Regions from separate parts of the Paenibacillus sp. genome, predicted to be linked through region 1. Evidence: predicted binding sites of a transcription regulator. Region 1 holds the regulator's gene; the other holds the start of a gene.

Region 1 (7,945 bases):
CCAGGCAGGCAAGCGGTCTTCGCAGCCCGCGGCCGCGTCGCCGGCGGGAAGCGCGGGCAAGCTGTTCGACCTGCCTGCGGAAGCCTCCGAGTCGCCGATGCAAACGATGCAGTACCAGCGGGGCGAAGGGTATTTCAAGCTGTACATGTTCGCCGAAGCGGCGAGGGAATTTCAGGCGGTCGTGGCGAAATTTCCTGAGTTTTTGCAAGCCCGGTTGTACTTGGCGTTATGCCTTCTCCAGAACGAAAACGTCGCGGAAGCTTACAGCCATCTTCAAATCTTAATATCGCTCGCGGACGACGGGAAGATGAAGGCGATCGCGTACAATGCGCTGGGCTGCGTGAACGCCGTGAAAGGAAACGTCGACCAGGCCTGCGAATGTTTTCGCACGTCGCACGCCTTGGATCCGAACTTTCAAGACCCTGTTAATAATTTGAAAGCATGCCAGACGGAAGGCGGCGTGCTCCATCTCGGCGTCGCCATCGGGTAAGTGGAGGTTTCTTCTATTTCCTTTTCGTCCGGCCGTTTGGTATCCTAAAAGGAACGAAACCACGATTATGCCGGAGAGGGAACGAAGAACGAATGAGATTTGCCGTATTGGATCTGGAAACGACGGGCGATCAGGCCGGCCGCGACGAAATTATCCAGGTCGGACTCGTGATCGTCAACGACTTTGAAATCGAACATACGTACGCTTCGTTCGTTCGCCCCAGCGCGCCGATCCCGCCGTTCATCCGCTCGCTGACCGGCATTACGGACGAGATGGTGGCGGACGCGCCGGAGCCGGACGACGTCATGAACGAGATCGTGCCGCTGCTGGACGGGGCGGTGCTCGTCGCGCACAACGCGATGTTCGACGTGGCGTTCCTGCAGCGCTCGCTCGGCAATGCGGGTTATCCCGCCTTCGCCGGGCGTATCCTCGATACGCTCGATTGGCTGCGGATGCTGTTCCCGACGCTGTCGAGCTATCAGCTGTCGTTCGTCTCCGCGGCGTTCGGCATCGAGCACGATCGGCCGCATCAAGCCGACAGCGACGCCGAAGCGACTGCACGCATTTGGATCCGCTGCATGGAGAAGCTGTTCTCGCTGCCGCTCATGACGCTGCAGCGGCTCGGCTTCTTGTTCGCGCATCCGGACATGGCCGGCGGGGATAACGCCTGGTTTTTGGAAGAAGTCGTCGCGTACAAGGAGCAGATAGCCGATGGGAGCGACCGAGAACCGGCGAAATCCCACCGGCAATTTGCGTTGGGCGTGGACGATTGGGCGACCGGCGAGGACGAGGGGCGCGAAGCGCTGGACCTCGATTTCGAAGCGTTCTACGAAGAAATGAAGCGCCGCATTCGCGAGAAGGTGCCGGATTACGAGGAACGACCGGCGCAGGAGCGGATGATGCAAGAAGTGTCGCAATCGCTCAACGACGAGAAGCATCTCGTCATCGAGGCGGGCACGGGCACGGGCAAATCGCTCGGCTATTTGATCCCGTCCATTCATTACGCGCTGCAGCATAAAGAGAAGGTCGTCGTCAGCACGCATACGATCAATTTGCAGGAGCAGTTGAGGCAGAAGGAGCTTCCGCTGCTGCACGAGCTGTCGCCGGCGCCGTTCAAATCGGCGGTGCTCAAAGGGCGCAGCCATTATTTATGCCTCCGCAAATTCGAACATAAGGTAAACCTGCAGGACTTCCCGAACGAGCGCGAAGATCGGATCATCGCCGCGCAGATGATCGTTTGGCTCGGCGAAACGGCGCACGGCGACGAAGAGGAGCTGAACCTCGGTCAAAAGGGCGGCGAATTTTGGTCCCACGTCGCGTCGGATGCGGATTCGTGCTTGAACCGGGCATGTCCTTGGTTCCGCAAATGCTTCTATCATCGCGCGCGGAACGAAGCGAACGAAGCCGACGTTATTATTACGAATCATTCCTTATTATTCACCGACGTGAAAGCGGAGCACCGCATCCTTCCCGCATATGGAAGACTGGTCGTCGACGAAGCCCATCATCTCGAGGACGTAGCGAGCCAGCATCTCGGATTGGAGCTGTCGTATTTCTCGCTCGTCGGCGCGCTGACGACGCTGCTCAAGGACAGCAAAACCGGTCAGCTGCCGCTGCTGAAGTCGCTCCTCGAGCAGCATCCGAACGCGAAAACCGAAGGCTGGAGCGAACGGCTAGGCGAGCTGTTCCCGGAGATCGTCAAAGCGAAAGAGACGTGGGACGAGCTGTTCGAAGCGCTGTACGACCGATTTCTTGCGCGGGAAGCGGCGGCGTCGGCGGAGGGCGGCGGCACCGTCGCGGTCCGCTTAAAGCACGATAAGCTTCCGCACGATTGGAATCAGTTCGAAGCGATGGAAGACAATCTGTATCTTACGCTGTCGAAAGTGCTCAAGGTGCTCGATCGGCTGATCAACGAAGGGAAAGAGGATGCCGACGATTTCGGGCTGGAGAGCCTCCTTACCGATCTCTCCGGCACCGTGAAGGACGTCTACCGGGCCCGCGACGCGCTCCGCCTGCTCATTAAGGCCGACGACTCCAACATGGTGTATTGGCTCGAGGCGAGTCCGCATTTCAAGTCGCGTTCCGTCCGGCTGTATGCCGCCCCGATCGACGTTTCGGGCCTCATGCGGGAGCACTTCTGGGAGCGGAAAGACGCCGTCGTCATGACGTCCGCGACGCTGACGGTCGAGAAATCGTTCGACTACGTCAAATCGCAGCTAGGCCTAAAAAGCGGCGGCGAAGACGGAGAGCGGCTGGCGACGGTGCAGCTGCCGTCTCCGTTCAAATACCGCGAGCAGGCGCTCGTGCTCATTCCCCGCGATTTCCCCGGCCTCAAAGGGGCGAACGCCGACCCGGCGTTCCTCGAGCGGCTCGTCGAGTCGCTGCGCGATGCGGCGGTCGTCACGAACGGCAAAATGCTCGTGCTCTTCACGTCGAACAAAATGTTAAAGCAAACGCACGGGCCGCTGCGAGACGCGCTGCAGCCGCACGGCATTCACGTGCTCGGCCAAGGGGTCGACAGCGGCAACCGCAGCAAGCTGACCCGGTTGTTCCTGCAGGCGAATTCGGCGGTGCTGCTCGGGACGAGTTCGTTCTGGGAGGGCGTCGACATCCCCGGCGAGGCGCTGACGTGTCTCGCCATCGTGCGCCTGCCGTTCCAGCCGCCGAACCATCCGATGGTCGAGGCGAAGAGCGAATATTTGCGGGCCCGCAACGAAAATCCGTTCACGAAGCTGTCGGTGCCGCAGGCGGTCATTCGATTCAAGCAGGGCTTCGGGAGGCTCGTCCGCACGGCGAGAGACCGGGGCATCGTGCTGATTTACGACACGCGCGTCATCGAGACGAACTACGGGAAACATTTCTTGTATTCGCTGCCCGGACCGAAAATCGAACATCTGCCTTGCGGATCGATTCCGGGGCGTATGCGCGAGTGGCTGGACGCGCCTTGGCCGGCGGGGAAGGAGGAAGCGACTTGAAATTTCCTAAAATTTCGGAGGCGGTCGTCCGCCGCCTGCCGATGTATTTGCGCAACTTGAACGAGCTCGCCAAGAGCGACGTGCAGACGGTGTCGTCCCAGGAGCTGGGAAGGCGCCTCGATCTGAACCCGGCGCAAATTCGGAAAGATCTCGCTTATTTCGGCGAGTTCGGGAAGAAAGGCATCGGGTACGACGTCAACTATTTGGTCGAGAAAATTCGAGGCATTTTGAAGCTTGACCAGGAAATCCGCGTCGCGCTCGTCGGCGCGGGCAACCTCGGGCATGCGCTGTGCAATTATAACGCTTATTTGAAGGATAATATGCGCATCTCCGCCGTGTTCGACGCCAATCCGAAGCGGGTCGGCGAAAGCATCAACCAGCTCAGCGTCCAGCCGATGCACGAGCTGGTCGAGACGGTTCGGGAGCAGCGCGTCCGCATCGGCATCATTACGGTGCCGGCCGCGGAAGCGCAAAACGTGGCCGACCAGTTCGTGGAGGCGGGCGTCGAGGGGATTCTCAATTTCGCCCCTTCGATCATCAAGGTGCCGCATCATATTCGGGTGCATTACGCCGATTTCACGATCGAGCTGCAAAGCCTCGCGTATTATTTGAATCGGAACGAGACGGAGGAAGACGAAGAATGACGAAGCGCACGGTAATTCGGAACGGCGCCATCCTGACGATGGCGGAAGGCGAACAGGGCACGACCGTGTTCGAAGGAACGCTGGTCATCGCGGGCGACCGCATCCAATACATAGGCAAGGAGCCGGTCCAGCCGGTACCGGAGGACGAAGTCGTCGACGGACGGGGCAAGCTGTTCATGCCCGGCCTCGTCAATACGCACGGCCACGCGGCGATGTCGCTGCTGCGGGGGCTCAAGGACGACGTCAATCTGCAGGTGTGGCTGCAGGAATACATGTGGCCGACGGAGGCGAAGTTCACGGCGGCGGACGTGCGGGCGGGAACGATGCTCGCGCTCGTGGAGATGCTGAAGAGCGGAACGACGACGTTCATGGACATGTACGACCACATGGACCAAGTGGCGGAAGCGGCGGCGGACGCGGGCATTCGGGCGTGCCTGACGCGCGGCGTCATCGGACTTTGTCCGGAAGACGTGCAGCGCGCGAAACTTGCCGAAGCGATCCGCTTCGCGAAGACGTGGCACGGCGCGGCGGACGGCCGCATCACGACGGCGATGGCGCCGCACGCTCCGTATACGTGCCCGCCGGAGTATATCGCGAAATTCGTCGAGGCGGCGCATGAGCTCGATCTGCCGATCCACACGCACATGTCCGAAACGGCGCGCGAGGTGGCCGACAACGTCGAGGCGTACGGCGCCAGACCGGTCGAACATTTGCTGAGGCTCGGCGTCTTCTCCCGCCCATGCCTCGTCGCGCACGGCGTACATCTGACGGACGAAGAAATCGCGATATTGGCGGAGCACGGCGTCGGCGTGTCGCACAACCCGGGCAGCAACCTGAAGCTGGCGAGCGGCGTCGCCCGCGTGCCCGAGCTGTTGAAGGCGGGCGTGCGCGTGTCGCTCGGCACCGACAGCGCCGCGAGCAACAATAACTTGGACATATTCCGCGAAATCCGGCTCGCCGCGCTCATCCACAAAGGCTTCAGCGGCGATCCGACCGCGGTGCCGGCGGCGACGGCGCTTCGAATGGGCACGGTATTCGGCGCGCGCTCGCTGTGGTTGAACGACGTCGGGACGCTCGAGGCGGGCATGAAGGCGGACGTCGTCGCGGTGGACGTGACGAAGCCGCACTACCAGCCGGAAGCGGATCTCGTGTCGCACATCGTCTACGCCGGCTCGGGCGGGGACGTGACCGACGTATGGGTGAACGGCAAGCGGGTCGTCAGCGGAGGGGCGTGTCTCACGCTCGACGAAGAGCGGATTAAAGCCGAGGCGAACGCGGCCTTGCGCCGGTTGAAGGGAACCGCGTAACATGGCCGAGCGGATGTGGAACGACGACGACCGGCGCCGAAAGCTCGGTTTGCGGACGATCCTCGCCGCCGGCTTGCTGCTGGCGGTCGGCGCTTTGTTCGGCAGCCGGTTTTACGGCACGGTGCAGGAGCCTTACTGGGACGTCGTCGAGCGAGCGGAGTCGCGAGCGATGGAAGAGCTGCAGTTCGCCGCCGTCACGTCCGTCGAACGGTTCGTCGGCGACCAGCCGATTACGGTCGTCACCGGCGTATACGGCGAGGGCGAGGAACGAACGCCCGTCATCGCTTGGCTGTGGGGCGAAGACGGGGCGCATGTCGAGCGCCTCGACGCGGGCGTCGCCCGCGAGGAGCTGAAGGCGCGCGTGCTGCGGGAGCGGCCGGAAGCGCGTCTCCTGCGCATCGCGCCGGGCAAGCTCGGCGAGGAATACGTATGGGAAGTGTACTACGAGGTTCAAGAAGACGAGGCGAGCCGGAAATATTACGAGTATTACCGGTTTCGCGACGGCGCGAAGCTGGAGACGTACCGGCTCGCGCTCGAGCGATGACGCGGCGCCAGACGCCGCCGAACGGAGGAACAGAGCAACGCATGAAGTGGTCGTGGAGAACGAAGCTGTGGTTTTGGTTGACGGTGATTTTCGGCGTGCTGCTGGTGCTGTCGCTGCTCATTCGATAACCGAATATTCAGGCGCCCAGCGCGCAAACGAGGCGCAGCCTTCCACACATTGCATCCCCTTTTTGAGCGTCTATTGTGATATACTCTCGTATATACGATCATGATAGATACTAGAAAGGGGGACGAAGTTGTGAAGCTGCGTCTCTTACCTGTCGCTATAACGTTAGTCGTTTCCTCCGCCGTCTTGTTCGGCGGTTGGTTTATGTATCAGGCGGTCGCGATGGAGGACCCGTTCCTCGAATCGATCGCCGCCGTGCCGGGCGTCGAAAGTCCGGAGCTCGAGCTCGGCCGCGAAGCGGCCGTCGTGCGTTTCACGCTGTCGCCCGACGCTAATTTGCGCGAGGCAGTGCAAGATATCGCCGCAGCGGCGGAATCGTCCCTTGGCGGACGCGCCGTCGCGATGCAGCCGGTCGGCCAGCCGAGCCGCGCGCTCGACGATTGGTGGGCCGGCGCGCTGTTCGACGTCGCGCAAGCGATGGAGACGCGTCAATATTCGCTTATTCCGGAACGGCTGAACGCCTTGGCGTCCCAATCGCCATCCGATATCCAGGTCGTCACCGAAATGGACGACGTGAACGTCTACATCACGATCTCGAACGGCGAAAACCGCAAATACGTCGTGCTGCCTCGCACGCCGGCGATGATGGGGGTGTGGCCGAATGAGTAAGTATGGGAAAGAGATCGCCATCGGCTTCGTACCGGTGCTGCTCGCGTTCTTGTTCTTCATCGGCGTCAATCCGGTTCCGCTGCTGCTCGTCGCCGTCATCGCCGGCTCGCTGCTGCTGATGACCCGGATGCGGGGCGGCGCCGGACTCGTCGGCGGCGAACGTTCGAAGCCGCGGGCGAAGCTGCCTTCGTTCCTGACGTTCGACGATATCGGCGGGCAGGATCGGGCGAAGAAAGAGCTGATCGAGGCGCTCGACTTCCTCGTGAAGCCGGAACTGATCGAGAAGTTCGGCATTCGTCCGCTGAAGGGCATCCTGCTGATGGGTCCTCCGGGAACGGGGAAAACGTTGATGGCGAAGGCGGCCGCCCACTACACGGACAGCGTGTTCGTCGGCGCGAGCGGCTCCGAATTCGTTGAAATGTACGTCGGCGTCGGCGCGTCCCGGATGCGCGACCTATTCAAGGAAGCGCGTCAGAAGGCGACCAAGGAAAACAAAGCGAACGCGATCATCTTCATCGACGAGATCGACGTCGTCGGAGGCAAACGGGACGGCGGGCAGCAGCGCGAATACGATCAGACGCTGAACCAGCTGCTCACCGAGATGGACGGCCTGCATACGTCGGAGTCGCCGCGCATCTTGATCATGGCCGCGACGAACCGGAAAGATATGCTCGATTCCGCGCTGCTGCGTCCGGGGCGATTCGACCGGCACATTCAGGTCGACCTGCCGGATGCCAAGGGGCGGCTGCACATCCTCGAGCTGCATGCGCGCAATAAGCCGCTGGCCGAAGGCGTATCGCTTCGGAAAATCGCCGATCAGACGTTCGGCTTCTCCGGCGCGCAGCTCGAGAGCCTCATGAACGAGGCGGCGATTTACGCGATGCGCGAGACGGCGGAGCGCATCGAAGAGCGCCATTTGCTGCAGGCGATCGACAAAGTGATGATGGGCGAGAAGACGGACCGGGAAGCGGCAGCGGAAGAGCGCGAGCGAGTAGCGATTCACGAACTCGGGCATGCTATTGTCGCCGAATCGGTGCGTCCCGGCTCGGTCAGCCAGGTCGCGCTCAGCCCGCGCGGGCAAGCGCTCGGCTACGTACGGCACAACCCGCCAGGGGACAAGTACCTATACACGAAACGGTACTTGGAGGAGCAAATTATGATCGCGCTCGGCGGCTCGGCCGCGGAGGAGA
Region 2 (7,945 bases), on a different contig from region 1:
GCCGATGAACGCGGCGGCGACGGCGTCCATCAAATACGGCGCCCCCGCGTTGACCTCGGCGTTCATGACGCGCGCTCCGAGCACGATGCCGCCGACGCCGGCGAGCAGCGCGGAGATGACGTACGCGGCCAATCGGTACTTGCTGACGGCGATGCCGGACAGCTTCGCCGCCTCGGGATTGCCGCCGATCATGTACATGTACCGCCCGTGCTTCGTATAGTTGAGGAACAAGTGCACCGCCAGCACGACGATCAACATGACGACGATGATCCAGGGCACCTGCCCGATCGCGCCGAACCCGTCCGGAATGATGCCGGTCGCGAAATCGCCGTTCGGCAAAATCATGTTCTCCGAAATCGTCGCGCCCCGCGTGTACGTAAGCGCGATGCCCTGGAACACGAACATCGTCGCGAGCGTCATCAGCATGTCCTGAATTTTGAAATTGATGACGAGGAACGCGTTGACGAGGCCGACGAGCAGGCAGAACGCCAGCGTCAGCGCGAGGCTGACGCCCGTGCCCTGCCCGTGCCAAACGAAGAACGAAATGACGAGCGCGTTCGCGAGCGACGCCGTCGAGCCGACGGACAGATCGAAACCGCCGACCGCGAGCGAGACGGTGAGTCCGATGGCGATGATCGTCACGATCGAAATCGAGCGCAAAATCGTCACGATGTTGGATCCGCTTAGGAAATGGTCCGTAAGCGTTCCGAACGCCGCGATCAACAGCGCGATCGTGATCAGCGTTCCATACTTGTAGAGAAAGTCGAAAAATTTAGTTCCCGCACCCGCGCTAGTCATCCGTTACCGCCTCCCGTGCTGTACAGCAGCAATTCTTCTTCGTTCGTCGCCTTCGTGTCGAGCTCCTTCGCGACGCGTCCGTCGTACATGACGTACGTTCGGTCGGTCAGCCCGACGATTTCCGACATTTCGCTCGACGCGTACATGACGCATTTGCCCTGCGCCGCGAGCCCCGAAATGAGCGCGTAAATGTCCCGCTTCGCCCCGACGTCGACGCCTTTGGTCGGCTCGTCGAATAGATAAACGTCCGCGTCCGCCAGCAGCCATTTGCCGATCGCGACCTTCTGCTGGTTGCCGCCGGACAAGTTTTTCACTTTGGCGCGCTCATTCGGCGTCTTGATGCCGAGCGAAGCGATCAATCCCGCGGCGGCTTCCTTCACCTTGGCGTCGCTCACCCACGGCCCGAACGACGTGAAGCGCGACAGCGTCGCCGCCGTCACGTTCGCCGCGACGGACTCCTCGACGAGCACGCCTTCGCGGCGCCGTTCCTCGGGCACGAGCGCCAGACCCGCGCGAACCGCCTCATGCGGCGACCGCGGCAGCCGCAGCGCGCGCCCGCGCAGCGCGATCGTCCCGGACGCCGTCTCCGACGCGCCGAACAGCGCCCGGCACAGCTCCGTCTTCCCGGCGCCGACGAGCCCCGCGATGCCGACGATTTCGCCCGCGCGCACCTTCAGGTCGACCCCTTTCACCTTGTCGCCGTCCCGAATTCCTTTCGCCTCGAAGACGACGTCCCCGATTCGCTTCGGCACGTGCGGGAACTGGCCTTCCATTTTCGCGCCTAGCATGTGCTCGACGACCTGCTGCTGCGTCACGTTCGACAGCAGGTCGCGCGCGACGAGCCGGCCGTCCCGCATGATCGTGATATCCTCGCAAATCTCGTACAGCTCCGGCAGCCGGTGAGAGATGAAGATGACCCCCACCCCTTCCGATTTCAGCTGCCGCACGAGACGGAACAGCTCGTCCGTTTCGCTCCGGCTGAGCGGCGCCGTCGGCTCGTCCAAGACGAGAAAGCGGCACGAGCGCGACACCGACCGGGCGATCAGCACCATCTGCTTCTCCGCGAGCGTCAGCTCCTGCGCGAGCTTCCGCGTCGGGATGGCGACGTTCAGCCGCCGCAGCACCGATTCCGCCGCGCGGTGCAGCTCGCCCCAGTCGACGCGGTGCCGCCCGCGGGTATCGTGCACGAGCGCCTCCATCATAATGTTCTCGCCGACGGACAAATACGGCACGAGCGCCGTATCGACCTCTTGGTAGACGATCTGGATGCCGAGCTCCTTCGCGTCCTTCGGCGACCGGATGCGCACGCTCCGGCCGTCGATTTTGATATCCCCCGTATAATGATCATAGGCGCCGGACAACACCTTCATGAGCGTCGATTTGCCCGCCCCGTTCGCGCCGATCAGGGCGTGAGCCCTTCCCGCTTCCGTGCGGAAGTCGACGCTGGAGAGCGCTTGCACGCCCGGGAAGCCGATCGAAATTTGACACATCTCCAAAACGCTAGATTTCAAGTCTCCCAACATGCCCACCTTCCGCTCCGAACAGGATAGAGCGCCCTTATCCGAAGGGACAAGGGCGCCGCAAGTGACACTTCATTATACCACGTAACGATTACTTCGCGTTCGCTTCTTTCAACGCCTTCATCCAGTCTTCTTCGAAGGCGTCCGTCGTGCCCCAGCCCGGGATGATGTCGGCGAGCGTCACCATATTCACCGGCTCCGAGGACTGCTTCAGCGTCGCTTGGTCGATCAAAGCCGCTTCAAGGTTGTACGTCGGCGGCGTTTCTTCGCCGGCGAGCTTCTTCGCGAGCAGGCGGACGTTGACCGCGCCGATCATTTTCGGATCGACGGCCGCCGTAGCGACCCAAGGGCTGTTCTCTTCCTGCATGATCTGCAGGTCGGCGTTCGATACGTCGATGCCGTAAATTTTGATTTCCGTCCGGCCCGCTTCGATCAACGCGCGCGCCGCGCCGATCGCGAAAGCGTCCCACGTCGCGAAGATCGCGTCGATTTCGCCCTTCGGATGCTTCGTCAGCATCGCAGCGACTGCGTTTTGCGTTTCGACCGACGTGTTCGCGTTCGCGACGCCGAACCGTTCGACTTCCTTGATGTTCGGGTACTTCTCGAGCGTCGCTTGGTACACGTTGTTGCGGCGCACCATCGGCGGGAAGCCGTCGACCCACAGGTAGACGATCTTCGCCTCTTCGCCCTGCTCCTTCACGAGCTGGTCGAGCGCGTACTGCGCGAGCGCTTCGTCGTCCTGCGACGTCAGCGTTACGTTCTCGACCGCGGACAATTCGCCGACGGAGTCGAACGCGACGACTTCGATGCCTTTCTCCTTCAGCTTCTTCACCGCGTCGACCGTCGCCGGATCGTCGCCGTGCGAGATGACGACGCCGTCGTAGTCGCCGTTCGCCGCTTGGTCGAGCGCGTCGAGGAATTTCGCCGTGTCGCCGTTCGCCGAGAACGTATCGACCGTAAAGCCGAGCGATTCGCCCTCTTGCTTCGCGCCGGCGAGGAATTGCGCCGTATGATCGTCGCCGCCGATTTTGCGGATGACGTTGATTTTAATGTCGCCCTTCTCCGCGAGCGCCGCAGGCACGTCGACCGCTGCCGCAGGCTGCGCCGCCGGTTCGGCGGAACCGCCGGAAGTTTCGGTTGCCGCTTGTCCGCAGCCCGCCAATGCCAATGCGGCGGCGAGCGTCACGCCGAGCGTCGAGCGAAGCGTATGTTTCAATTTCATTGTCTATCTCTCTCCCCCAAATTTAATTACAAGTAATCCTATCGGATTTATCAAAAAGCGTCAATAGTTTTATAGATTTCCCGGGATGCATAACGCGCGCGCGTTTTTCCAACAATAGCTTTTGTTCCAAAACTCTTGATTCGCGGGGAGGATTCCACCTTGCTCGACCAATTGGAAAGCAATTACGATTGCTCGAACGCCGGCGACGATTTGCCTAAGCTGATGCGGGAGCTCGACATGTGGAAAGCGAAAGCCGGGGACGACGCGTCCAAGGAATGCATCGAAACGATCAACCGGCTGGAAAACCAAATCGCCTTCATTCGCAACAAGTGCGCCATCCCGCATTGACCCGCGAGGGCGTACGAAAAAAAGAGCGCCGAGGAGAACGGCGCTCTTTCCGATGGATCAATAAGCGAGCGCGAACAGTCCGTCGATGTGCGACAAATAGCGGGCGTTGCTCGCTTTCTTCATGAGGGACGCCGGCAGGCCGCGAAGCTCGATGCCGTTCTCGCCGATCATGCCGATGCCGTCTTTGCGGCCGAGGCTCGCGAGCGTGCCGGAGAATACCGGCTGGAACGTCTTCATCGAGCCGCCGCGCAGCGACGCCGCGATGTTCGCGCCGACGAGCTCGCCCATTTGCCAAGCGAGCTGCGCCGTCGGCGGGTACGGACGGCCTTCCGGTCCGAAGACGACCGCGCAGTCGCCCGCGAGGAACACGTCCGGATGGGATACGGATTGCAGGTGCTCGTTGACGGAAGCGCGGCCGCGGTTCACTTCGATGCCGCAGTTCGCCACCAAGCTGTGGCCCTGCACGCCGCCCGTCCATACGAGCGTGTTGGTTTCGATCGTCCGGCCGTCCTTCAGCGTAACGACGTTGCCGTTCACTTCCGTGATCGGCAGGTTCGTGAGGAACTGCACGCCGCGGCTTTCCAAGCTCGTGACCGCGCGCTCAATCAATTCTTTTGAGAACATCGGCAAAATCGTAGGCATCGCCTCGACGAGGTACAGCGACACGTCCGCGAAATCGACGCCCGCTTCGCGGCAGTAGCCCGGAAGCTCGTCCGCCAGCTCGCCTACCAGCTCCGTGCCGGTGAGGCCGCCGCCGCCGATGACGAACGTCGCGTCCGCTTTGTTTTTCGACGCGCGGTACGCCTTGAGGCGCTCCTTCACGTGCGCGAAAATGCGGTTCGCCTCGTCGGCGGATTTCAGGGTGAAGCTGTTTTCTTTGAGGCCCGGGATGCCGAAGAAGTTCGTTTCGCTGCCGAGCGCAAGGACCAGCACGTCGTAAGCGTACGAAGAACCGTCTTCCATAGAAACTTTCTTCGCGGACGGGTCGACCGATTGGACGGCTCCGATTTTCACGTTGATGTCTTTGCCCTTGAACAGCTTGCTCAGGGGCAGCGCAACCGCTTTCTCGGATACGTTGCCTGCGGCCAGCCGGTGGAGCTCGGTGATGATTTGATGCGAGTCGTATTTATTGATGACCGTGATCGACGCTTCCGCCGCGGTCAAATGCTCGCGGGCGGACAGCGCGCTGAGCAGCCCGCCGTAGCCGGCGCCGAGGATGACGATATGTTTGCTCATGGTTCGCTCTCCTTACCCTTGTCGTTTTCTTTCGCCGAGAATGTCGAGGTACGCTTGGCTTATGCGAAGCAGCTTTTGCACTTCCGGATCTTTCAGCATTTTGAGCATGCCGAACAGGCCGATCGTTTCTTGGCTCTTTTCCGCGCGGTCCTGCGCCTCGATAGCGGCGGACGCGTAATATTTCACCGATTCTTCGACCGGCTTCAGCACCTCTTGAATGCCGCCGAGCGTATCTTGAATGAGAACGCGGTCGGTGACGATCTTTTGCGCGAAATCATACGCTTTGGTCAGCTGCGCCGTCATTTCCGCCAGCTTCGGCAAATTGTCGATGAGCGCCGTCAGCGCCTCCTGCACTTCCGGCTTCAGGAGCTGCTCCAGCACCTCCGGCTGAACCGCGGACTTCGCCGCGACTTGCTCTTTGCTTGCTACACTCGCTTCCATCTTGCTTCGCTCCTTCGTTGTTCGGATCCGCGAACGTTCGGCGGGGGATTGTGAAAGGTATCACATAGTAGTGCGTGTATCCGTGGAATCCTTCATTGTGCTTATCATTTATTATATTACATAAAGCGTTAGATTTCATTAGTTATGTGAAATTTGTCACATAAATATTTTTAATCGGGGTGACAACCTCCGAAGAAAACAGCGTTCTCGCGATAACAGCGCCCCGTTCCGCGACGAAACGAGGCGCTGCGCAAAGTTCCGGGTTCAAGCCGGCTCTTCTTCGCCCGGCGGCTCGACGATGACTGCGCGGCCGTCGAACCGGAGTGCGACTTTGTCCGCGACCCGCATCTCCTCCAGCATCGCTCTCGGAATTTGCAGCCGCCCCGCCCGGTCCAGCGCCGCGTAGCGCGCATGCGGCCGCGCTGCCTCCTCCGCGCCGGTCTCCTTGCGCTTCAGCCATTCAGCGCTCGTCATGCCGTCGCGGATTTCCACGATGCGGTCGACGCTCTCCGCCGTCGCTCGGTCGTGCGTGACGATCAGGATCGTGCATCGCGTCTCCCGATGCAGCCGGCGGAACGTCTCGAGCACCCGCTGCGCGTTCGCCGAATCGAGCGCCCCCGTCGGCTCGTCGGCGAGCAGCAGCCGCGGGCGGTTGGCGAGCGCGATCGCGACGGCGACCCGCTGCTGCTCGCCGCCGCTCATCTCCGCGAGCCGATGGTGTCTGCGGTGCGCCATGCCGACGCGGTCCAGCAGCTCGAGCGCGTATGCGCGGTTCGGCCGGCCGACGAGCGCCATCGGCAGCTCGACGTTCTGCAGCGCCGTCAAATACGGCAGCAAGTTCCGCGCGGGCTGCTGCCACACGAAGCCGACCGCGCTGCGCTTATATTCGATGCGCCGCTTGTCGTCCAGCTTCGTCAAATCCCATTCGCCCACGACCGCTTTCCCCGCCGACGGCCGGTCAAGGCCCCCTAAGATGTTGAGCAGCGTCGATTTGCCGCTGCCGCTGCTGCCGACGATCGCCGTCAGCTCGCCCTCGTCGACCGACAGGTCGAGCCCTTGCAGCGCCGCGACCTCGACGTCCTCCGCCTTGTAGATTTTCACCAAGCCTTCGCAGCGGATCATGCGCGTCCTCCCCTCCCGCCGTTCATCGTTCTTCGCCCAGCTTGATCGCTTCGTGCGCCCGCAGCCTCGTCATATACCGAAGCACCAGGAGCAGCCCGGCCGCCAGCATGACGGCCGCGACGACGACGATGCGCAAGCCGTCGGCGCCGTCCGCGACGAATCGGAACGGCGGCGCACCGCCTTGCGCGTCCTCGAGCAGCGGCAGGAACAGCCGCGCGGCCGCGTTCCCGAGCAGCAGCCCGCAGCCGATCGATAAGCCCGCAGTCAGCGCCTGCTCGAGCAGCACCATGCCGATCAACTCTCTCCTGGTGACGCCCGCCGCGCGGAGAGTGCCGAACTGGACCGTCCGCCGCGACAGCAGGAAAAACCAAAACCCGAGGTACCCGGCGAACGTGATCGCGATCGCGAGCAGGAAGCCCATGGTCAAGATGCCCTGCAGGCCGCCGTGATTCGGGTGGTTTTTCCGGTCGACCAGCTCGCCCCTCGCGTCGTCGACGCGCGCGAGCGGGAGCCCGTCCCGGACGAGCTTCTCGACGGCGGGCCGAAGCGGCGCGCCCGGCTCCATCTTGAGCCAAATTTCGTACGGAAATTTCGGCGCTTCCGAAAATACGTATTCGAGGTTCGCGACAACGAACGGCCCCCGCTCCGGATCGAGCGTCGGGAAGTACGGGATGACACCCGCGACGACGAAGGCGACCGGCGTCTGTTCGTAGCCGATTCTCAGCTCGAATTCGTCCCCGGGCCGAAGGCTGAGGCTCGCCGCCATCCGTTCGGAGACGAGCGCCGCCTGCGGATGCGAACCGAGCGCATCCAAGAAGAGGAACGGATGGACCGGGAACAGCCGCTCCGCAAGCCAGGCGGCGTCCGCCGCCTCCGTGTTGACCAGCGCGAGCAGCTGCGCGGTTCCGGCGGGCTTGCCCGCCGCCGACGCCTTCGCCTCCGCGCGGAGCACTCTCGCTTCGGCCGCCACGCCCGGGAGGCCGCGGTACCGGTCGAAGGGCGGCTCGGTATAGTAAATTTTGTGGATGTCGCGCCGATCCCGCTCGCCGTCCCACACTGGGTGCAGCACAGCGTCGGCACCGTACCGGTACAGGATCCGTTCGATCGCGTTCGCCTCGAGCGTGCGCGCCGCGGCGGCATCGAAGACGCCCATGCCGATCGTCATCATGAGCAGCAGCATGACCGGACGGTATTGGCCGGAGTCCCGCGACAGCTGCGCCAGCGTTACGTAGATCGGCGCGGCGAGCCGCCCTTCGCG

Evidence for each region. Region 1 encodes Rex, which represses fermentation and respiration genes when NADH is low (regulators of the CRP and FNR family bind a similar motif). Its sites were predicted from a motif close to TTGTGAAATATTTCACAA; they were not measured.
Region 2: VE009_RS04615 (DUF1641 domain-containing protein) is a predicted target of Rex. The motif match lies at 5,710-5,727, and genes of this name have one in related genera.

What each region holds. Positions count from the first base shown of each region.
Region 1 is NZ_DASQNA010000018.1:227,177-235,121, forward strand. Features, by position in the region: gene VE009_RS10245 (tetratricopeptide repeat protein) at 1-490, shown strand, start outside; gene dinG (ATP-dependent DNA helicase DinG) at 583-3,465, shown strand; gene VE009_RS10255 (redox-sensing transcriptional repressor Rex) at 3,462-4,109, shown strand; gene VE009_RS10260 (amidohydrolase) at 4,106-5,416, shown strand; gene VE009_RS10265 (hypothetical protein) at 5,418-5,960, shown strand; gene VE009_RS10270 (hypothetical protein) at 5,957-6,088, shown strand; gene VE009_RS10275 (hypothetical protein) at 6,219-6,755, shown strand; gene VE009_RS10280 (AAA family ATPase) at 6,748-7,945, shown strand, end outside.
Region 2 is NZ_DASQNA010000010.1:58,021-65,965, forward strand. Features, by position in the region: gene VE009_RS04590 (ABC transporter permease) at 1-798, opposite strand, end outside; gene VE009_RS04595 (sugar ABC transporter ATP-binding protein) at 795-2,321, opposite strand; gene VE009_RS04600 (sugar ABC transporter substrate-binding protein) at 2,410-3,540, opposite strand; gene VE009_RS04605 (DUF2524 domain-containing protein) at 3,700-3,888, shown strand; gene VE009_RS04610 (NAD(P)/FAD-dependent oxidoreductase) at 3,946-5,124, opposite strand; gene VE009_RS04615 (DUF1641 domain-containing protein) at 5,137-5,565, opposite strand; gene VE009_RS04620 (ABC transporter ATP-binding protein) at 5,830-6,687, opposite strand; gene VE009_RS04625 (ABC transporter permease) at 6,710-7,945, opposite strand, start outside.